3 regions of the Streptomyces sp. RPA4-2 genome follow, and region 1 is predicted to be linked to each of the others. Evidence: predicted binding sites of a transcription regulator. Region 1 holds the regulator's gene; each other region holds the start of a gene.

Region 1 (7,330 bases):
CCGGTGTGGTCGGGCGCGGCGGCCGAGAACCAGCGGGACGCGCTGACGGGGTGCGGCTGCTGGTCGACGCGCTGTCCGCCGAGCCGGATGTCGAGCCTGCGCGGCTCGGCGCCGTCCAGGTCGTCGAGCAGCCACAGTTCACCGGCGGACGCGTAGACGACCCGGGTGCCGTCGGTCGCCGCGTGCCGGGCGTAAAAACCGTCGAGGGGCGTGTGGCGGCGCAGGTCGGAGCCGTCGGCGAGGGACGAGTAGAGGGCCCCGACCCCTTCGTGGTCGGACAGGAACGCGAGCCGCTCCCCTGCCCACAGGGGGTATTCGAGGTTCCCGTCCAGATCCTCGTGCAGGCGTACGAACTCGCCGTCGCCCTCGCGGTCGATCCACAGCTTGCCCGCCGTGCCGCCGCGGTACCGCTTCCACCAGGCGGCCTCGCGTCCCATCGGGGCGGACAGGAGGAGCACGCCCGGCCCGCCGTGCGCGACGTCGCCGACCGGCCCGTAGGGAAGGGTGGTGGCGGGACCGCCGTCGAGCGGGACGGCCCGCGCCCAGCTGCGCCGCAGGCTCGCCTGGCCCTGGGCGCTGAGGGCGAGCACGTGGCCGTCCGGGGTCCAGCCGCGCACCTGGGTCCGCGGATTGCCCCAGTACGTGAGCCGTCTGGCCGCTCCGCCCTCCAGCGGGGCCACGTGCACCTCGGGCGCGCCGTCCCGGGTGGAGGTCCAGGCGACGCTCTCACCGTCGGGCGAGATACGTGGGTGGTTCACCGGGACGTTGTCGGCGCTGACCCGCCAGGCACGGCCGCCGCCGTCGAGGGGAGCGACCCAGACGTCGTCCTCGGCGGTGAACGCGACCAGATCGCCACGCAGATGCGGGAAACGGAGGTAGCCGGATGATACGGACGATGCAGACTGTGTCACCCGATCACCCTATGCAGCGACAGCTCACCCGGAAAGGGGTTTGGATCACTTGCCCCGGCGGGCGGGCGGCAGGTACGCCGGTGCGCCTCAGTTGCGCAGGAGCAGCCACTCCTGAAGCTCCACGAGGTTGCCCTCCGGGTCCTTGAGATGGGCCACGCGCATGCGGTCGGTCATCGGAGCGGGGCCGTGGGCGATGACGCCGCCGCGCGAGACGACACCGGCGCAGTAGGCGTCGAGGTCGTCGACGCGCAGGACGACCAGGGAGCGGTGTCCCGTCGCCGAATCGCCCAGCTCACCGAGGATCCGGGCCATCATGGCGCGGTCCTGGAGGGCGATGCCCGCGGAGCCGGTGGCGGCGCTGAACTTCTCGTACGGTCCCTCGGCCGCCCCCGACTGGGGCTTGAGGCCGAGGACTTCGGCGTAGAAGCGGTAACAGGCCGGGAAGTCGGCGACGAGCAGCCGTACCTGGGCGAGTTCCAACGCATCCCCCGTGGGTGTTCGTTCAGGACCAGCGGCCGGTGCGCCCCAGCAGCAGCGCGGTCGCCGCGGTCCCTGCGGTCGACGTACGCAGCACGCTACGCCCCAGCCGGTACGCCTTCGCACCCGCCTGCGCGAAGAGGTCCAACTCCTCGGGCGAGACGCCCCCTTCGGGCCCCACGACCAGCACGATCCTTCCGGACGAGGGCAGTTCGGCCGTGGCGAGCGGCTCGCTGCCGTACTCCCGGTCCTCGTGCAGCACCGCCGCGAAGTCCGCTTCGGCCAGAAGTGCGGCGACCTGCTTGGTCGTCGCCGCGTCCGCGACCTCGGGGAAGCGCACCCGACGGGACTGTTTGCCGGCCTCGCGCGCCGTCGCCCGCCACTTGGCGAGCGCCTTCAGACCCCGGTCGCCCCTCCACTGGGTGATGCAGCGCGAGGCGGCCCAGGGGACGATCGCGTCCACCCCGGTCTCGGTCATGGTCTCGACGGCCAGCTCACCCCGGTCGCCCTTGGGCAGGGCCTGGACGACGGTGATCCAAGGGGACTGGGGAGGTTCCTCGGCGAAGGAGTCGATGCGCACGGTCAGCCGGTCCTTGCCCTCGGCGTCGACGACGACGCCCTGCGCCCAGCGCCCGGCACCGTCGGTGAGGACGACCTCCTCGCCGGACCGCAGCCGTTTCACGGAGACGGCGTGCCGGCCCTCGGGACCGTCGAGGACATAACGCCCCGCACTGTCCGCGTCGAAGTGGTCGACCACGAACACCGGTGCCGTCATCGCTCCGTACCCCCCGCTCCGCCCGCACCGCCGGGCAGGGACAACGCTGTCCTCGCCGCGTCCAGCTCGGCGCACAGCACCTCCACCAGCTGTCCCGCGGACAGTTCACGGGCCATCCGGTGCCCCTGCCCCGCCCACAGGGCCATGCCCTGCGCGTCGCCCGCCCTGGCCGCCGCCTTGCGCAGCGGGGAGGTGAGGTGGTGGACGTCGGGGTACGCGGCGGGCGCGTACGGCCCGTGCTCCCGCATGAAGCGGTTGACCAGGCCGCGCGCGGGGCGGCCGGAGAACGCGCGCGTCAGCTCCGTGCGGACGAAGAGGGGGTTGGTCAGGGACTGCTTGTGCACGGCGTGCGCGCCGGACTCCGGGGTGGCGAGGAACGCGGTACCGAGCTGCGCCGCGTTCGCGCCCGCGGCGAGCGCCGCGGCGATCTGACTGCCGCGCATGATGCCGCCGGCGGCGACGACCGGGATCTGCACGGTCTCGCGGACCTGGGTGATCAGGGAGAGCAGTCCGATCCCCGTGCCGTCCGTCTCCGGGTTGTCGCGGTGGGTGCCCTGGTGACCGCCGGCCTCCACGCCCTGCACGACGACCGCGGCGGCCCCCGCCCGCTGCACCGCGAGGGCCTCCTCGGCCGTGGTCGCGGTGATCATGGTGAGTGTGCCGGCCCGGGCGAAGGAGTCCAGGACGTCACGGGTGGGGCAGCCGAAGTGGAAGGAGACCACCGGCACCGGGTTGTCGAGGAGGACCGCGAGCTTGGCGTCGTAGCCGTCGTCGCGGCCGCTGTCCGGATCGCCGAGCTCCGTCTCGTACCAGGAGGCCTCACCGGCCAGCTGGTGGGCGTACACCTCGACGGTGGCCGGGTCCGCGTACTCGGCCTGCGGCATGAAGAGGTTGACCCCGAAGGGCCGGCTCGTCAGCCCGCGCAACTGCTTGATCTCCTGGTACATGCCGTCGGCGGTCTTGTACCCGGCGGCGAGGAACCCGAGCCCGCCGGCCTCGGACACGGCGGCCGCGAGGTGCGGGACGGAGACGCCGCCCGCCATGGGGGCCTGCACGATCGGGTGAGGGAAGAGATCGGTCAGTGCGGAGGACATGACGGCATGTTGTCACGTCCTCCGAACAAGTCCGAAATCCGGCCTTCCGCCCGCCGTGGGCCGCCGGGGCGGACGGTCCACGGCCCTTTTCCGCCCCCGCCGCCCCTGCCCGTCGTCGTCCGGGTCAGCGGCCGTTGAACGCGTCCTTCAGGCGGGAGAACAGGCCCTGCTGGCCCGGCTGGAACTGCCCGGTCGGACGCTCCTCGCCGCGCAGCAGCGCCAGCTCCCGGAGCACCCGCTCCTGTTCGGCGTCGAGCTTGGTCGGCGTGGTGACCTCGACATGCACGATGAGGTCGCCCCGGCCGCCGCCGCGCAGATGCGTGACGCCGCGCCCGTGCAGCGGGATCGACTGCCCGGACTGCGTGCCGGGCCGGATGTCGACCTCCTCGAGACCGTCGAGGGTCTCCAGCGGCACCTTGGTGCCGAGCGACGCCGCGGTCATCGGGATGGTGACCGTGCAGTGCAGGTCGTCACCGCGGCGCTGGAAGGTCGAGTGCGGCAGTTCGTGGATCTCGACGTAGAGGTCACCGGCGGGACCGCCACCGGGCCCGACCTCGCCCTCGCCCGCGAGCTGGATCCGGGTGCCGTTGTCGACGCCCGCCGGGATCTTCACCGTGAGCGTGCGCCGGGACCGGACCCGCCCGTCGCCCGCGCACTCCGGGCACGGGGTCGGCACGACGGTGCCGAACCCCTGGCACTGCGGGCACGGACGGGACGTCATGACCTGACCCAGGAACGACCGGGTGACCTGGGACACCTCACCGCGTCCGCGGCACATGTCGCAGGTCTGGGCGGAGGTTCCCGGCGCGGCGCCCTCACCGCTGCAGGTGGCGCAGACGACGGCCGTGTCGACCTGGATGTCCTTCGTCGTGCCGAAGGCGGCCTCGTCCAGCTCGATCTCGAGCCGGATCATGGCGTCCTGGCCGCGCCGCGTGCGGGACCGGGGGCCCCGCTGCGACGCCGTGCCGAAGAAGGCGTCCATGATGTCCGAGAAGTTGCCGAAGCCACCGGCGCCGAAGCCGCCGGCGCCCGCGCCGCCCGCCTGGGACAACGGGTCGCCGCCGAGGTCGTAGACCTGCTTCTTCTGCGGGTCCGACAACACCTCGTACGCGGCGTTGATCTCTTTGAACCGCTCCTGCGTCTTCGGATCGGGATTGACGTCCGGATGCAGCTCGCGTGCGAGCCGCCGGAAAGCCTTCTTGATCTCGTCCTGGGACGCGTCGCGGCGCACGCCGAGCACGGCGTAGTAGTCCGTGGCCACTTAAGACTCCGCCAGGATCTGTCCGACGTACCGTGCCACCGCTCGTACCGCTCCCATCGTTCCCGGGTAATCCATGCGGGTCGGTCCGACCACGCCGAGTTTGGCTACTGCCTCGTCGCCCGAACCGTAGCCGACGGAGACCACGGACGTGGAGTTGAGTCCCTCGTACGCGTTCTCGTGACCGATCCGTACGGTCATGCCCGAATCCCCCGCCTCCCCAAGCAACTTGAGGAGCACGACCTGTTCCTCCAGTGCTTCGAGCACCGGTCTGATCGTGAGGGGAAAATCATGTCCGAAGCGGGTCAGGTTCGCGGTGCCGCCGATCATCAGACGCTCCTCGGTCTCCTCGACGAGCGTCTCCAGAAGGGTGGAGAGCACCGTCGCGACGGTACCCCGGTCGTCCGCCTCGAAGGCGTCCGGCAGGTCCTGGACGAGCGGCGGGACGTCCGCGAAGCGGCGGCCCGCGACCCGGCTGTTGAGCCGGGCCCGCAGATCCGCCACGGAGGTCTCCCCGAACGGCGCCGGACAGTCGATCATGCGCTGCTCGACCCGCCCCGTGTCCGTGATCAGGACGAGCATCAGCCGGGCGGGCGCCAGGGACAGCAGCTCCACGTGGCGCACGGTCGATCTGGTCAGCGACGGGTACTGCACGACGGCGACCTGCCGCGTCAGCTGCGCGAGCAGCCGCACGGTCCGCCCGACGACGTCGTCCAGGTCGACGGCGCCGCCCAGGAAGTTCTGGATGGCCCGCCGCTCGGGCCCGGTCATCGGCTTGACGCCGGCGAGCTTGTCGACGAAGAGCCGGTAGCCCTTGTCGGTGGGGATGCGCCCGGCACTGGTGTGCGGCTGGGCGATGTACCCCTCGTCCTCCAGGGCGGCCATGTCGTTGCGGACCGTGGCCGGGGAGACTCCCAGCCGGTGCCGCTCCGTCAGCGCCTTGGAACCGACCGGCTCCTCGGTGCCGACGTAGTCCTGGACGATGGCGCGCAGCACTTCGAGCCTGCGTTCACTCAGCATCGCGCACACCTCCAGATGTCGGTCCCTCGTCGCCTCGCTTGGCACTCAGCGCGTGCGAGTGCCAGCATTCCCCGGCCAGTGTACGGCCGGTGGGTACGACCCCGGCAAGGGCGGGCCCGCGATCTTGCGCACGTATGCCGACGTGTCCCGCGATGTCTCACCGGCGTCCGCCCTCCGGCCAGTGCCTCGGCACTAGCGTCACCGTATGAAGGTGACTTGGGAAGAGCCGGGGTGGGAGGAGCTGGCCCCGCACGTGGGGCGGCGGCGGCTCGCGGGCTGGGACTGCACGGCCGGGCTGGTGGTGGGCGGGGGCGCGGCGCTCATGGTCGACGCGGGAGCGAGCCTCGGGGAGGGCGCACGGTTGCGCGCCGAGGCGCGACGGCTCCTCGGCCCGGACCGGGACGTGACGCACCTCGCACTCACCCACCCGCACTTCGACCATGTCTTCGGCGCGGCGGCGTTCGCGGGCGCGCGGGTGTTCGGGGCGGCCGGCCTCGGCGCGGTCTTCGCGCAGGAGGGCGAGGAACTGCGCGTGGACGCCGTACGCCACGGCCTGGACCCGCGTGACGCCGCCGAGGCCGCGGGCGCCCTGGTCCCCCCGCGGCACTCCGTGTCGGGCGAGCGGACGCTCGACCTGGGCGGCGGTGTGCGGGCCGTGCTGGCGGACGTGGGACCCGGCCACACGGCGCACGATCTGGTGGTCCTGGTGACCGGGGCGCCCGGCACCCCGGAGGTCGTCTTCTGCGGGGACCTGGTGGAGGAGTCGGGCGAGCCCCAGGCCGGTCCCGACGCCGTCCCCTCCCGCTGGCCGGCGGCGCTGGACCGGCTGCTCGCCCTGGGCGGCGACGAGGCAGTGTACGTACCCGGTCACGGGGCCGCGGTGAATGCCGCGTTCGTCCGGGCTCAGCGGGACGCGCTGGCGACACGTTTCGGCGTGTCGTAGGGATCTCCCCGCCACCGCCCCGCCGGTTCTCCTATCGTCATCCGAATGCGCCAGTACTCTCCGGATCTCACCCCGCCGTGGAAGAAGCCCAAGCCGGTGCCCGAGGTCCCCGCGGACCCGGGCCTGGTGGTCGAGGAGCCCGGTACGGGGTTCTGCGGGGCGGTGATCGGCTGCGAGGCGGGCACGGTGACGCTGGAGGACCGCTTCGGCAAGCACCGGGTGTTCCCGCTGGAGCCGCGCGGTTTCCTGCTGGAGGGCAGGGTGGTCACGCTGGTCCGTCCGGCCGCGGGACCGGTGCGGTCCGGTCGCACGGCATCCGGTTCGGTCGCCGTGCCGGGCGCACGGGCCCGGGCGGCGCGGGCCGGCCGCATCTACGTGGAGGGCCGCCACGACGCCGAACTGGTCGAGCGCGTCTGGGGTGACGACCTCCGTATCGAGGGCGTCGTGGTCGAGTACCTGGAGGGCGTCGACGATCTCCCCGCCGTCGTGGAGGAGTTCGCCCCGGGGCCGGACGCCCGGCTGGGTGTGCTGGTCGACCATCTGGTCCCGGGCACGAAGGAGTCGCGTATCGCGGCGGCGGTCACGAGTGACCACGCCCTCGTCCTCGGCCACCCGTACATCGACGTCTGGGAGGCCGTGAAGCCGTCCTCCGTGGGCATTCCCGCCTGGCCCCGGGTCCCGCGCGGGCAGGACTGGAAGACGGGCGTGTGCCGGGCCCTGGGCTGGCCGGAGAACACCGGTGCGGCCTGGCAGCACATCCTGTCCCGGGTGCGCTCCTACAAGGACCTGGAGCCCGAACTCCTGGGCCGGGTGGAGGAGCTGATCGACTTCGTCACGGCGCCGGAGTGACAC
Region 2 (7,330 bases), 2.3 Mb from region 1:
GGGAGGGCGGCCAGCTGTCCGTCACCGACGGCCCCTTCACCGAGTCCAAGGAGGTCGTCGGCGGTTACGCGCTCATGCAGTGCAAGGACATGGCCGAGGCACTGGAGTGGACCAAGCGGTTCCTGAAGACGCACGAGGAGCACTGGACCGTGACCTGCGAGGTGCGGGAGATCGCCGAGGGCTGAGCGGCGGCTTGGCCCAGCCGGTCCGCTGGTGTCTGATGGTGGGCTGTGGAACAGCAGCCCACCGTCACCCCGTCCGGTGCCGACGAGACCGTGGAGACGATCTTCCGGATCGAGTCGCCCCGGATCATCGCCGGCGTCACCCGTGTCGTCCGGGACGTCGGCATCGCCGAGGAACTGGCCCAGGACGCCCTCGTCGCGGCGCTGGAGCAGTGGCCACGGGACGGAGTACCGGACAACCCCGGCGCCTGGCTCATGGCCACGGCCAAGCACCGGGCCATCGACCTGGTACGCCGCCGGGAGCGCTACGCGCGCAAGCTGGAGGAGATCGGGCGCGACCTGGAGGCGACCGTCCCCTTCGAGGAACCCTCCGACCCGGACGACATCGACGACGACCTGCTCCGGCTCGTGTTCACCGCCTGCCACCCGGTGCTGTCCGCTCAGGCCCGCATCGCCCTCACGCTGCGCCTGCTCGGCGGGCTGACCACGCCCGAGATCGCCCGCGCCTTCCTCGCGCCGGAGGCGACGATCGCCCAGCGCATCGTGCGCGCCAAACGGACGCTGGCGACGAAGGGGGTCCCCTTCGAAGTCCCCTACGGCCCGGACCGGGAGAGCCGGCTCGGCTCGGTCCTCGAGGTCATCTACCTCGTCTTCAACGAGGGGTACGCGGCCACGGCCGGCGACGACCTGCTGCGCCCCGCGCTGTGCGAGGAGGCACTCCGGCTGGCCCGCGTCCTCGCCGAACTGATGCCCAAGGAGCCCGAGGTGCACGGGCTCGCCGCGCTGCTGGAGCTCCAGGAGTCCCGCGCCGCCGCCCGCACCGGGCCCTCGGGCGAGCCGGTCCTCCTCAGGGACCAGAACCGCCGCCGCTGGAACCGCCTGCTGATCCACCGCGGTTTCGCCGCCCTGGCCCGCGCGAACGCCGTCACCACGCGCGCCCCGGGTCCGTACGCCCTCCAGGCCGCCATCGCCGCCAGCCACGCCCAGGCATACACGTACGAGGACACGGACTGGCGGCAGATCGCCACCCTGTACGGGCTCCTCGCGGCCCGCTCCCCGTCGCCCGTCGTCGAACTCAACCGTGCCGTCGCCGTCTCGATGGCGGACGGCCCCGGCCCCGCCCTGGCCATCGTCGACACGCTCGCGGCCGAACCCGCCCTGCGCGACTACCACCTGCTGCCCAGCGTCCGCGGGGACCTGCTCGCCCGGCTGGGACGCACGCGGGAGGCGCGGGCGGAGTTCGAGCGGGCCGCGGGCCTGGCCCGCAACGAACGCGAGCGGAAACTGCTGGAGGCGCGCGCGAAGGAGTGCCGTTAGCGGCGTGCGGTGGCGTCAGGCGGAGTGCTGCCGGGCCGGGTGACCGACCAGCATCGTGGGTGCCCCCGCGACCCTGGTCAGGAAGACGGTCGCGGTGTGCGGGCCCTGCGGCTTGACCTTCCTGCGCAGCTCCTCCGGTTCGACCGCCGAGCCCCGCTTCTTCACGGTCAGCACGCCGACCTCCCGCTCCCGCAGCAGCGCCCTCAGCTTCTTCACGTTGAAGGGAAGGCGGTCGGTGATCTCGTACGCGGTGGCGTACGGGGTCGGGCGCAGCGAGTCCGCCGTGATGTACGCGATGGTCTCGTCGAGGAGCCCGCCGTCGAGGTCCTCGGCCACCTCGGCGACCAGATGGGCGCGGATCACGGCGCCGTCCGGCTCGTAGAGATAGCGCCCGACCGGCCGCACCGAGGGGTCGGGCAGACCCCGGCCGCGCAGGGCACGGGGGCCCGGCAGCAGGGTGGCCCGCACCAGACCCGGCTCCGTGCCGAACCACAGCACGGCCTCCTTCACGTCCCCGCCGTCCGAGATCCACTCGGCCTCCGCCTCGGCGGGGACCGTCTCGTGCGGGATGCCCGGGGCGATCTTCAGGGCGGCGAGCGGGGCCTTCAGGGCCGCCCCGACCGCCCAGGAGAGCGGCGGTGAGTACGCCTCGGGGTCGAAGATCCGTCCGCCCGCCCTGCCGCCCCGCCGTGCCGGGTCCACGAAGACGGCGTCGTACGAGGCCGTGTCCACCTCCGTGACGTCCGCCTCGCGCACCTCGATCAGGCCGGAGAGCCCGAGCGCCTCGGCGTTCGCGCGGGCGGCCGCGGCCGCCAAGGGGTCCCGGTCGACGGCGAGGACGCGGATCCCGGCGCGGGCCAGCGCGATCGCGTCGCCGCCGATACCGGAGCAGAGGTCGGCGACCGAGCGCACACCGAGCGCGCGCAGACGCTCCGCGCGGTGCGTGGCGACCGTCGTACGGGTCGACTGCTCGACCCCGTTCGGCGTGAAGAACATCCGGTCCGCGTCCTCGGCGCCGAACTTCGCCGCCGCCCGCTGCCGCAGCCGCGCCTGTCCGAGCGCCGCGGACACCAGCTCGGCCGGATGGGTGCGGCGCAGCCGGGTGGCGACGGCCAGCTCCTGGGCCGGGTCGGTGCCGCGCACCTCGTCGAGCAGCGCGTGGCCCTCGGGGGTGAGCAGGGAGGCGAAGGAGACGTCGTTCACCGGCCCATTGTCGGTCAGTGTGGGCCAGTCGGTGGACGGTGCGCGTCCGGTCGCGGTGTCGGGGGCCCCTACGGGCCGTGACCTGGGAGGATCCGACACCATGCGATCAGTACGACAAGCCGATAAAAATGACGCGAACCGGACGAGTGTCCGAAGCGGGATCGCCGCCCTCGCCGCCCTCGCCGCCCTCGCCGTCATCGGTCTCGCCTCCGGCTGTGCCGGCGGTGGGGCCGCGGAGCCGAGGCCCGCGCACGGCCTGCGGATGACGGGCCTGTGAGAGGCGGGTCGCCGGCTCCGGCCGCCCGATTGCGTGCGCGGGCGGCCGCCGCGTCGGCCGCAGTGCTCGCCGCGGTCCTGCTGGCCGGCTGCGCCCAGTCCGTGGACCCGATCGAGCGCCTGGGCAAGAAGGCCGCGCAAGAGGTGGGCAGGACCCACCCGCACGGTCCGGCGTCGGCGACGTACCGGCGCTGGGGGCTGTCCGCCCCGCTCGCCCCGGCACCGCGGCCGCCCGCCCGCAGCGGCGTGCGCCGCGACCGGACGGGGCCGGTCCCCGTCGTCGGCCGCGTGCCCACCCACGACAGGGTGGTCTTCCTGACCTACGACGACGGCGTCGAGCGCGATCCGCGGTTCGTCGACATGGTCCGTGAACTGCGGCTGCCGGTCAGCATGTTCCTCACGGACCATGTCGTCGGACCCGGCTACGGCCACTTCGCGCGGCTGCGGGAGGTCGGCGCGAGCGTCCAGAACCACACCCTCGACCACGCCTCGCTGCGCGGACTGCCGTACGCCGGCCAGCGGGCCGAGATCTGCGGCCAGCAGGACAAGCTCAAGGCCCGCTTCGGCATCCGCCCCCGGCTCTTCCGGCCCCCCTACGGCACCTACGACGCCACCACCCTGCGCGCCGCCGCCGACTGCGGGGTCGCGGCCGTCGTCCTGGGCAGGGTGCCCGACGCCCACCGGCTGCGCCCCGGCGACATCCTGTCCGCTTCGGAGGAGCCGAACCTCATCGCGGCGACCACCCGACTCCTCCGCCGCATCCAGGCGGAGGGCTTCACCCCGGCCCGCCTGGAGAACTACCTCTGACCCACCGGACCGGGCGGCACCTTCCGGCGAGGGCAGGCACCCTCAGCCCGTCCGGCGTTTGAGGACGAGGCCGTCCAGGCCGAAGCGGGGGCCTGGGGGCGGCAGCCCCCGGAGCGACGCCCGCACCGGCGAACGGTGCCCAGAACTCCACGCCACGCCGCAGGCCTTTGGCACTCCGCTTGACCGAGTGCTAATCGCGGTCATAGTCTCAGGCCTGGCACTCCCCACTGGAGAGTGCCAATAGCGACGGGCAGGTCCGGCACCCGCGACGACGGATCCACCTGGTCGCCACCTCAGACAGTTAACCCCGTGAGATCTCCGAAGGGGGAGGTCGGATCGTGACGACCACCAGCTCCAAGGTTGCCATCAAGCCGCTCGAGGACCGTGTCGTGGTCCAGCCGCTGGACGCCGAGCAGACCACGGCCTCTGGCCTGGTCATCCCGGACACCGCGAAGGAGAAGCCCCAGGAGGGCGTCGTCCTGGCCGTGGGCCCGGGCCGCTTCGAGAACGGCGAGCGCCTGCCGCTCGACGTCAGCACCGGCGACATCGTGCTGTACAGCAAGTACGGCGGCACCGAGGTGAAGTACAACGGCGAGGAGTACCTCGTCCTCTCGGCCCGCGACGTGCTCGCGATCATCGAGAAGTAATTCACCACAGTTCTGCAGTGAACTGCGCCCCTGGCCCCCGCGACCTTATGAAGCCGGGCGCTGGGGGCGCGGTTCGTTTTCACCCACGTTTTCCGAGAGGGCTGAACCGCTCCCATGGCGAAGATCCTGAAGTTCGACGAGGACGCCCGTCGCGCCCTTGAGCGCGGCGTCAACAAGCTTGCCGACACCGTCAAGGTGACGATCGGTCCCAAGGGCCGCAACGTCGTCATCGACAAGAAGTTCGGCGCCCCCACCATCACCAACGACGGCGTCACCATCGCCCGCGAGGTCGAGCTCGACGACCCGTACGAGAACCTCGGCGCCCAGCTGGTGAAGGAGGTGGCGACCAAGACCAACGACGTCGCGGGTGACGGTACGACCACCGCCACCGTGCTGGCCCAGGCGCTCGTCCGCGAGGGTCTGAAGAACGTCGCCGCGGGTGCCTCCCCGGCGCTGCTCAAGAAGGGCATCGACGCCGCGGTCAAGGCCGTGTCCGAGGAGCTCCTCGCGACCGCCCGTCCGATCGACGAGAAGTCCGACATCGCCGCCGTCGCCGCCCTGTCCGCCCAGGACAGCCAGGTCGGCGAGCTCATCGCCGAGGCGATGGACAAGGTCGGCAAGGACGGTGTCATCACCGTCGAGGAGTCCAACACCTTCGGTCTGGAGCTGGACTTCACCGAGGGCATGGCCTTCGACAAGGGCTACCTGTCGCCGTACTTCGTGACGGACCAGGAGCGCATGGAGGCCGTCCTCGAGGACCCGTACATCCTCATCCACCAGGGCAAGATCTCCTCCATCCAGGACCTGCTGCCGCTGCTGGAGAAGGTCATCCAGGCCAACGCCTCCAAGCCGCTGCTGATCATCGCCGAGGACGTCGACGGCGAGGCGCTGTCGACCCTGGTCGTCAACAAGATCCGCGGCACGTTCAACGCCGTCGCCGTGAAGGCCCCCGGCTTCGGCGACCGCCGCAAGGCCATGCTGGGCGACCTCGCCACCCTCACCGGCGGTCAGGTCATCGCCGAGGAGGTCGGCCTCAAGCTCGACCAGGTCGGCCTGGACGTGCTGGGCACCGCCCGCCGCGTGACGGTCACCAAGGACGACACCACCGTCGTGGACGGTGGCGGCGAGCACGACGCCGTCGTGGGCCGCGTCAACCAGATCAAGGCCGAGATCGAGAACACGGACTCCGACTGGGACCGCGAGAAGCTCCAGGAGCGCCTCGCGAAGCTGGCCGGCGGCGTGTGCGTGATCAAGGTCGGCGCCGCCACCGAGGTGGAGCTCAAGGAGAAGAAGCACCGTCTGGAGGACGCCATCTCCGCGACCCGCGCCGCGGTCGAGGAGGGCATCGTCTCCGGTGGTGGCTCCGCGCTCGTCCACGCGGTCAAGGTCCTCGAGGGCAACCTCGGCAAGACCGGCGACGAGGCCACGGGTGTCGCGGTCGTCCGCCGCGCCGCCGTAGAGCCGCTGCGCTGGATCGCCGAGAACGCCGGCCTGGAGGGCTACGTCATCACCTCCAAGGTCGCCGAGCTCGACAAGGGCCAGGGCTTCAACGCCGCCACCGGCGAGTACGGCGACCTGGTCAAGTCCGGTGTCATCGACCCGGTCAAGGTCACCCGCTCCGCTCTGGAGAACGCCGCTTCCATCGCCTCCCTGCTCCTCACGACCGAGACCCTGGTCGTCGAGAAGCCGGCCGAGGAAGAGGCCGACGCGGGCCACGGCCACGGCCACGGTCACTCCCACTGACGCACCCGGTCGGACGCCCGCACCGGCAGGCGTCCACACCGGTGGACAGCACTGAGGCCCAGCTCCCTTCGGGGATGCTGGGCCTCAGCGCTGTGGCGGGCACGTACGGGCCCTACCGTCCCGCTGCTCCACCGCCGTACCGCTCCACCGCCGTACTGTTCCCGCTGTTCCCTGGCTGCGCTGTTCTACTGCGGCCCGTACTTGCGCCCCGTCTTCGACGTGATCCCGCCCAGCAGCCCGCGCGGCGCCACCTTCACCACACCCATCAGCGCCTTGTACCGCGGGTCGGGGATGGACAGCGACTTGCCGCGGGCCAGGTCCGCGAGCGCCGCCGCGACCAGCTTGTCCGCGTCGAGCCACATCCAGTTCGGGATGTTGTCCGTGCCCATCCCGGCGCGCTGGTGGAACTCGGTGCGCACGAAGCCCGGGGCCAGCGCCATCAGCCGTACGCCACTGCCCGCCAGGTCCCTCGCCGCGCCCTGCGTGAACTGCACGACCCACGCCTTGGACGCCCCGTACGTACCCCGCGGGACGAACGCGGCCACCGACGCCACATTGACGACCCCGCCCCGGCCGCGCTCCCGCATGGCCGCGGTCGCCGCCGACGTCAGCCGCAGCACCGCCTCGCAGTGCACCTTGAGCATCGTCAGCTCGTCGGCCATCGACACCTCGAGATAGCGGCCCTTGTTGCCGAAACCGGCGTTGTTGATCAGCAGGTCGACCGGGTTCCTGCGGTCGCTCAGCCGCCTGGCCACCGTCTCGATGCCGTCGTCCGTCGCCAGGTCGGCCGTCAGCACCTCCGCCTCGATGCCGTGCCGGTCGTGCAGTTCCGTCGCCTGCTCGGCCAGGCGCTCGGTGTCGCGCGCCACCAGCACGAGGTTGTGGCCGTCAGCCGCGAGGCGGCGCGCGAAGGCGGCGCCGATGCCCGCGGTCGATCCCGTAATCAGAGCCGTTGTCATGGCCCAAGGCTAGTGACCTGACCAGGCGCACCGCGCCCCCGCCTCCCGGTCCCCGGCCCCGCTCCACGCGTGCCGCGCGGCCGGTGTCGCGGCCGTCACCGACCGTGTCCCGCGCGTGCCGCCGCGACCGCTACCCGCCCTGCCGCGCCACGTACTTCTCCGCCGCCGCCCACGCCTCCGGATGCAGTGCCGGGCC
Region 3 (7,330 bases), 1.1 Mb from region 1:
TTGAACAACGCGGATGACCATCGCATGTCGTAGATCATCCCGGACAGCAGACCAACAACCGAATACCGCTCATCCAGAGGGGCAGAGGGATACGGCCCGATGAAGCCCCGGCAACCCTCCAGCCGGTCTCGTACCGATCATTGTCGATCGTGTCGCGGGGCTCCCGGCTCGGGAAGGTGCCAAATCCGTCTCACGGCGAAGTGCGTCGTGAGGAAGATGAGGAGAAAGGGCCTCGCCTCCATGGCTGCGCAGACTGTTGCAAGCACTCCGGACGCCGCGACCTCAGCGAACCCGTCCGCTTCCACCCTTTCCGCCGCTTCCACCGGCTCCGTCGATCTGGGTCCCGCCGCGGCGCTCTCCTGCCGCGAGTGCGGCCACCGCGTGCCGCTCGGCCCGGTCTTCGCCTGCGAGGAGTGTTTCGGACCGCTCGAGATCGCCTACGACTTCTCGGCCTACGACACCGAGGAGCTCCGGGCGCGCATCGAGGCGGGCCCCGCGAACATCTGGCGTTACGCGCCGCTGCTCCCGGTCCCGGCCGACGTCGCCGACAAGCCGAACATCAACCCGGGCTGGACCAGGCTCGTCAAGGCCGACAACCTCGCCCGCGAGCTGGGCGTCGACCCCGGCAGGCTCTTCGTCAAGGACGACTCCGGCAACCCGACGCACTCCTTCAAGGACCGCGTCGTCGCCCAGGCCATCGAGGCCGCCCGCGCCTTCGGCTTCACCACCCTCTCCTGCTCCTCGACCGGCAACCTCGCCGGCGCGGTGGGTGCCGCCGCCGCCCGCGCCGGCTTCCGCTCCTGCGTGTTCATCCCGCACGACCTGGAGCAAGGCAAGATCGTCATGGCCGCGGTCTACGGCGGCGAGCTCGTCGGCATCGAGGGCAACTACGACGACGTGAACCGCTTCTGCTCCGAGCTGATCGGCGACCCGGCCGGTGAGGGCTGGGGCTTCGTCAACGTCAACCTGCGGCCGTACTACGCGGAGGGGTCCAAGACCCTCGCGTACGAGATCTGTGAGCAGCTCGGCTGGCAGCTGCCCGACCAGCTCGTCGTGCCGATCGCCTCCGGTTCCCAGCTGACCAAGGTCGACAAGGGGCTGCGGGAGCTGATCGAGCTCGGCCTCGTCGAGGACAAGCCCTACAAGATCTTCGGCGCGCAGGCCGAGGGCTGTTCACCGGTGTCCGTCGCCTACAAGGCCGGCCACGACGTCGTCCGGCCCCAGAAGCCGAACACCATCGCCAAGTCGCTGGCCATCGGCAACCCCGCCGACGGCCCGTACGTGCTGGACATCGCGCGGCGGACGGGCGGGGCGGTGGAGGACGTGAACGACGAGCAGGTGGTCGACGCGATCAAGCTGCTGGCGCGTACCGAGGGCATCTTCGCCGAGACGGCCGGCGGTGTGACGGTGGGTGTGGCCAAGAAGCTGATCGAGAACGGGCTGCTCGACCCGACGCTCACCACGGTCGTGCTGAACACCGGTGACGGCCTCAAGACGCTGGACGCGGTGGCCGGCACGGGGCTGACCGCGACCATCCGTCCCAGCCTGGACTCCTTCCGTGAGGCCGGCCTCGCGTAGCCGCCCGGCCGGGGGAGGCCGTTCCCCGGCCGCGGGCCCGTGAGGGCCGGCCGCGCAGTTCCGCGCGCCCCCGCCGGGGCGCTTCCAGCCGTACGCCACCATCCGACCGGGAGGTCACCGCATGAGCGTCAACGTCCGCATCCCCACCATCCTGCGCACCTACACCGGTGGCCGGTCCGAGGTGACCGCCGAGGGAGGAACCCTCGGCGAGGTGATCTCCGACCTGGAGAAGAACCACACGGGCATCGCCGCGCGCGTGCTGGACGACGAGGGCAAGCTGCGCCGGTTCGTCAACGTGTACGTCAACGACGACGACGTCCGCTTCGAGCAGGGCCTGGAGACGGCGACGCCGGACGGCGCGGGCGTGTCGATCATCCCCGCCGTCGCCGGAGGCTGACGGGCGATTACCCACGGTGAGATCATTACCGTGGGTAATGCCAATCACCGAGAGTTCACCGAATTGCCCCCTCCGTGAGAGAAGCGGAGGGGGCAATTCTGTATGGTTGAGCGGGGTACAGTTGGGGAACCCGCCGCGTTATCCATGCCGGGTGCATATGAGTGCACGTACCGCCTGCGATAAGAAGTGGCCAAAGTGCCCGGCGCTTTTGAGTCTTATGTGGCCTTTATGGGGCCCGAGTTGCCCTGAATCTTCGCGAATTCTCCCTATATTCCCGATCGGGCCTGCCCAGAATTCTCGTCCGATTGACCTGTTGCAGACGGCAGTTGGGCAGATACATTCAGCCGCGGTCGACGCGTTCCGGCGCACACCCCCAATCCGTTGGGGGGTGGAGGTCTGACCCGGGTCCGCGAAGTGCGGTCCTGTGCAAGGGCCAGTAATAGGGGAGTTAGGCATGGCTCAGGGCACCGTCAAGTGGTTCAACGCGGAGAAGGGGTACGGCTTCATCGCGGTCGACGGTGGTGCGGATGTTTTCGTCCACTACAGCGCGATTCAGATGGACGGCTACCGCACCCTGGAAGAGGGTCAGCGGGTCGATTTCGAGATCTCGCAGGGCCAGAAGGGGCCGCAGGCGGACATGGTCCGGCTCGCGACCGGCTGAAGCACGCGCCGACTGACTGTTCGACGTGACGAAGGGCTCGTATCCCGCTGGGGTGCGAGCCCTTCGGTATGTCCGTGGACCGACCGGGATCCGGCCCTGAATCTTCCGGGTGCCCGGCCGCGAACCTGCGGGGACCCTGTCCGCGGCTCCTCCCGGGGCGTCCGCGTGACCTCGCGGGAGCGGTCGCGGACCCCCTTCGGAGGACGGTCGTGCCGCCCCTGTTCACCTGGGGATCCTCCCGAGTCGCTTGCACTCGGCAGGGGCGAGTGCTAATCATTGCGTTAGCACTCTGAAGGTGAGAGTGATAACGAAGGACCGGGTCGGTGAGGCCCGCAGGCCAGGTGGTGCAAGGAACCACGGTGGCAGGCAGGCCGTCCGTCGCGGGCGCCAGCGCGGTCCGGAGCAATCCACCCCAGTCCGGGAGGACCACTTCACATGGCCAAGATCATCGCGTTCGACGAGGAGGCACGGCGCGGTCTCGAGCGCGGGATGAACCAGCTCGCCGACGCCGTCAAGGTCACCCTTGGCCCCAAGGGCCGCAACGTCGTCCTCGAGAAGAAGTGGGGCGCCCCCACGATCACCAACGATGGTGTTTCCATCGCCAAGGAGATCGAGCTCGAGGACCCGTACGAGAAGATCGGCGCCGAGCTGGTCAAGGAAGTCGCCAAGAAGACGGACGACGTCGCCGGCGACGGTACGACCACTGCGACCGTGCTCGCCCAGGCGCTCGTCCGTGAGGGCCTGCGCAACGTGGCCGCCGGTGCCAACCCGATGGCCCTCAAGCGCGGTATCGAGAAGGCCGTCGAGGCCGTCTCCGGTGCCCTGCTCGAGCAGGCCAAGGATGTCGAGACCAAGGAGCAGATCGCTTCCACGGCCTCCATCTCCGCCGCCGACACCCAGATCGGCGAGCTCATCGCCGAGGCGATGGACAAGGTCGGCAAGGAAGGCGTCATCACCGTCGAGGAGTCCCAGACCTTCGGTCTGGAGCTGGAGCTCACCGAGGGTATGCGCTTCGACAAGGGCTACATCTCGGCGTACTTCGCCACCGACATGGAGCGGATGGAGGCGTCGCTCGACGACCCGTACATCCTCATCGCCAACTCCAAGATCGGCAACGTCAAGGACCTGCTCCCGCTCCTGGAGAAGGTCATGCAGTCGGGCAAGCCGCTGCTGATCATCGCCGAGGACGTCGAGGGCGAGGCCCTGTCGACCCTGGTCGTCAACAAGATCCGTGGCACCTTCAAGTCCGTCGCCGTCAAGGCCCCGGGCTTCGGTGACCGCCGCAAGGCCATGCTCGGCGACATCGCCATCCTCACGGGCGGCGAGGTCATCTCCGAGGAGGTCGGCCTCAAGCTGGAGAACGCCGGGATCGACCTGCTCGGTCGCGCCCGCAAGGTCGTCATCACCAAGGACGAGACCACGATCGTCGACGGCTCCGGCTCCGCCGACCAGGTCGCCGGTCGCGTGAACCAGATCCGTGCCGAGATCGAGAACTCGGACTCGGACTACGACCGCGAGAAGCTCCAGGAGCGCCTGGCGAAGCTGGCCGGCGGCGTGGCCGTCATCAAGGCCGGTGCCGCCACCGAGGTCGAGCTCAAGGAGCGCAAGCACCGCATCGAGGACGCCGTTCGCAACGCGAAGGCGGCCGTCGAGGAGGGCATCGTCGCCGGTGGTGGCGTGGCCCTGCTCCAGGCTTCCTCGGTCTTCGAGAAGCTCGAGCTGACGGGTGACGAGGCGACCGGCGCCAACGCCGTGAAGCTCGCCCTGGAGGCCCCGCTCAAGCAGATCGCCGTCAACGGTGGTCTCGAGGGTGGCGTCATCGTCGAGAAGGTGCGCAACCTGCCCGTCGGCCACGGCCTCAACGCCGCGACCGGTGAGTACGTCGACATGATCGCCGAAGGCATCATCGACCCGGCGAAGGTCACGCGCTCTGCCCTGCAGAACGCCGCCTCCATCGCCGCGCTGTTCCTCACCACCGAGGCCGTCATCGCCGACAAGCCGGAGAAGGCCTCCGCGGCCGCTCCGGGCGGCATGCCGGGCGGTGACATGGACTTCTGATCCGCCTCCGGCTGATCACTGTCCTGACGTTCCGAGGGCGGTACCCCTTCTCGCAGGGGGTGCCGCCCTCGGGCGTGTCCGGGGTCACACAAGGAGTCGGAGAGCACCGGAATGCCGCGCCGGACTCGGCGGTTGAGGTGTCGGGTGGTTGATGCGCATGCACATACCGAGGGGAATGCCCGTCAGCCGTCCGCCCGATGACCGACCGACCTCCCCGAGGAGTCCCGTACGTGACTGCCAACGCCGCCTCCCGTGCAGCCGAGATCCTGTCCCGCCCCGTCGCCCTGAACGGCCTGACCGTCCCGAACCGGATCGTGATGGCACCGATGACCAGGCAGTTCTCGCCGGGCGGTGTCCCGGGCGAGGACGTCGTCGGGTACTACGCCCGCCGTGCCGCCGCGGGCGTCGGCCTCATCGTCACCGAGGGCACCTACGTCGGCCACGAGTCGGCCGGGCAGAGCGACCGCGTCCCGCGCTTCCACGGCGAGGAGCAGCTCGCGGGCTGGACGAAGGTCGCGGACGCGGTGCACGCGGCGGGCGGCACGATCGTGCCCCAGCTGTGGCACATCGGCATGGTGCGTGAGGCGGGTCAGCCGCCGTTCGCCGACGCCCCGGCGGTCGGCCCGTCCGGTCTGACCAACGAGGGCGCCGAGGTCACCGGCAGGGCCATGACCCAGCAGGACCTGGACGACGTCATCGAGGCGTTCGCGAAGGCGGCCGCCGACGCCGAGCGCATCGGCTTCGACGGCGTCGAGCTGCACGGCGCCCACGGCTACCTGCTCGACCAGTTCCTGTGGTCGGGCACCAACCGCCGCACCGACGCGTACGGCGGCGACCCCGTGGCCCGGGCCAGGTTCTCGGCGGAGATCGCGGCCGCGGTCCGCGCCGCGGTCTCGCCCGATTTCCCGGTCATCTTCCGCTACTCGCAGTGGAAGCAGCAGGCGTACGACGCCCGGCTCGCCGAGACCCCGGAGGAGCTGGAGGCGATCCTGGCCCCGCTGGCCGAGGCCGGCGTGGACGCCTTCCACGCCTCCACCCGCCGCTACTGGCTCCCCGAGTTCGACGGCTCCGACCTCAACCTCGCGGGCTGGTCGAAGAAGCTGACGGGCAAGCCGGTCATCAGCGTCGGCTCGGTCGGCCTGGACGGCGAGTTCCTGAAGGCCTTCCAGGGCGAGGGCTCCTCCGTCCGGGGCATCGACGACCTCCTCGACCGTCTGGAGCGCGACGAGTTCGACCTCGTCGCCGTCGGCCGCGCGCTGCTCCAGGACCCCGAGTGGGCGGAGAAGGTCCTCGCCGGCCGCTTCGACGAGCTGAAGGCGTACGACCCGGCGGCGCTGCGGACGCTCAGCTGACCCCACTCCCGTGGCCGGGCCCGGACCTCGGCGCGCCGCTGTACGCCGGAGGGGTGCGGTCCACCGCGCTGCCGCCGTCGCGGTGAGCGGCGGGTCACGGGTGGCGCCCCTCGTACGGGGGGCGCCACCCGCGGCGTCCGGAGTGGTGCGGCGCGTGGTGCTACGGGAGGCGCTCGATGATCCAGGAGCCGAGGTCCTCGGTCATGACGGTGTGGCCCTCGTTCTGGGAGGCGAGCTTGTACTCGTCGAGGCCGCTGTCGCCCGACGGGATGCCGTCGGCCGGGGTGTACAGGTCGTCGCGTGAGGCGATCTCGCGCAGGTCGACCGCGCTGACCGCCGGGACGAAGCAGTGCTCGCGGATGAGGGCCTGGGAGCGCATGCCGTAGTAGAGGGGGAGTTCGTTGAGGCTGTCGGCCAGGATGCCGAAGCCTTCGAGGGTGCCGCCCGGGGCGCCGTCGATGTCGGGCAGACCCGAGGTGTGGATCTCCTCGGTTTCGAGGGTCAGCACCCTTAACTTCGCGACCAGTTGTTCGTCACCGGTGCGCTGGGCGTAGAGGCTGGTGCCGGTGATGGCCAGGCCCTGGCCCCGGAAGGTCTCGTCGCCGGGCAGGATGCCGTTGCCTTCGCCCGTGCCCACGCCGTTGGCCACGCCGATCTTGTGCGGCCGGGCCGGCCAGTTGCCCATGCGCTCCAGCTCGTCCAGGAAGTCGGTGCGGTCCTGGTGCGTCGCGGGAGTGTCCGGCCAGTCGGCGATGTGCTGCCACAGGAGCTGTTTGGCGGCGGGGCTGTTCATCTGGTCCGAGAACCGGTCGTCGAGGTCCCTGATGTAGTGCGCGAAGGCCTGCAGGCCGATGGGGATCCAGGCGCCGCGGTGCGGGCTGTCGTAGGAGAAGTAGAGCTCGGTGCGGTGGTCCGTGCGCCGGTGCTCCAGTTTGAGCAGGGCGTACCGCGTGACCAGACCGCCCATGCTGAAGCCGCCGACCGCGAGGCCGTGGCCGCCGCTCATGTCGTGGGTCGCCCGCTCGATCGCCGCGAGCGCGGCCCGGGCGTTGTGCTGGATCGGCGCGCTGCGCTCGTGGAAGCCGACGATGACGACGTCCCGGCCGCTGCGGCGGATCTCGCTCAGGAACGCGTACTCGCGCCGGTCGAGACCCTCCCAGAGCATCCCGACGTCGCTGGGGCCGGAGTTGAAGCCGTCCGCGATGATCACGGGACGGGTGAGGCCGTGCTTCCCCTCGCCGTAGTACACCCAGGCCGTGCCGCCCGGCAGGTCCCACACGTCGT

The links. Region 1 encodes HrcA, which represses chaperone genes, less so after heat shock. Its sites were predicted from a motif close to TTNGCACTCNGNNNNNCNGAGTGCNAA; they were not measured.
Region 2: the regulator HrcA is predicted to act here: its motif matches at 3,953-3,979, upstream of groES (co-chaperone GroES).
Region 3: the regulator HrcA is predicted to act here: its motif matches at 2,918-2,944, upstream of groL (chaperonin GroEL).

Annotation. Positions count from the first base shown of each region.
Region 1 covers NZ_CP050975.2:3,191,248-3,198,577, forward strand. The annotation lists gene HEP85_RS13800 (S41 family peptidase) at 1-911, opposite strand, end outside; gene HEP85_RS13805 (VOC family protein) at 999-1,391, opposite strand; gene HEP85_RS13810 (16S rRNA (uracil(1498)-N(3))-methyltransferase) at 1,414-2,163, opposite strand; gene HEP85_RS13815 (nitronate monooxygenase) at 2,160-3,257, opposite strand; gene dnaJ (molecular chaperone DnaJ) at 3,382-4,518, opposite strand; gene hrcA (heat-inducible transcriptional repressor HrcA) at 4,519-5,535, opposite strand; gene HEP85_RS13830 (MBL fold metallo-hydrolase) at 5,741-6,478, shown strand; gene HEP85_RS13835 (DUF3097 domain-containing protein) at 6,524-7,327, shown strand; gene HEP85_RS13840 (hypothetical protein) at 7,311-7,330, opposite strand, start outside.
Region 2 covers NZ_CP050975.2:5,469,034-5,476,363, forward strand. The annotation lists gene HEP85_RS23985 (YciI family protein) at 1-185, shown strand, start outside; gene HEP85_RS23990 (RNA polymerase sigma factor) at 231-1,499, shown strand; gene HEP85_RS23995 (class I SAM-dependent methyltransferase) at 1,515-2,702, opposite strand; gene HEP85_RS24000 (hypothetical protein) at 2,803-2,979, shown strand; gene HEP85_RS24005 (polysaccharide deacetylase family protein) at 3,009-3,785, shown strand; gene groES (co-chaperone GroES) at 4,124-4,432, shown strand; gene groL (chaperonin GroEL) at 4,547-6,175, shown strand; gene HEP85_RS24020 (SDR family oxidoreductase) at 6,361-7,134, opposite strand; gene HEP85_RS24025 (MOSC domain-containing protein) at 7,265-7,330, opposite strand, start outside.
Region 3 covers NZ_CP050975.2:4,251,126-4,258,455, reverse strand. The annotation lists SAM riboswitch class I at 67-223, shown strand; gene thrC (threonine synthase) at 241-1,578, shown strand; gene HEP85_RS18470 (MoaD/ThiS family protein) at 1,700-1,975, shown strand; gene HEP85_RS18465 (cold-shock protein) at 2,430-2,636, shown strand; gene groL (chaperonin GroEL) at 3,072-4,694, shown strand; gene HEP85_RS18455 (NADH:flavin oxidoreductase) at 4,925-6,046, shown strand; gene HEP85_RS18450 (triacylglycerol lipase) at 6,207-7,330, opposite strand, start outside.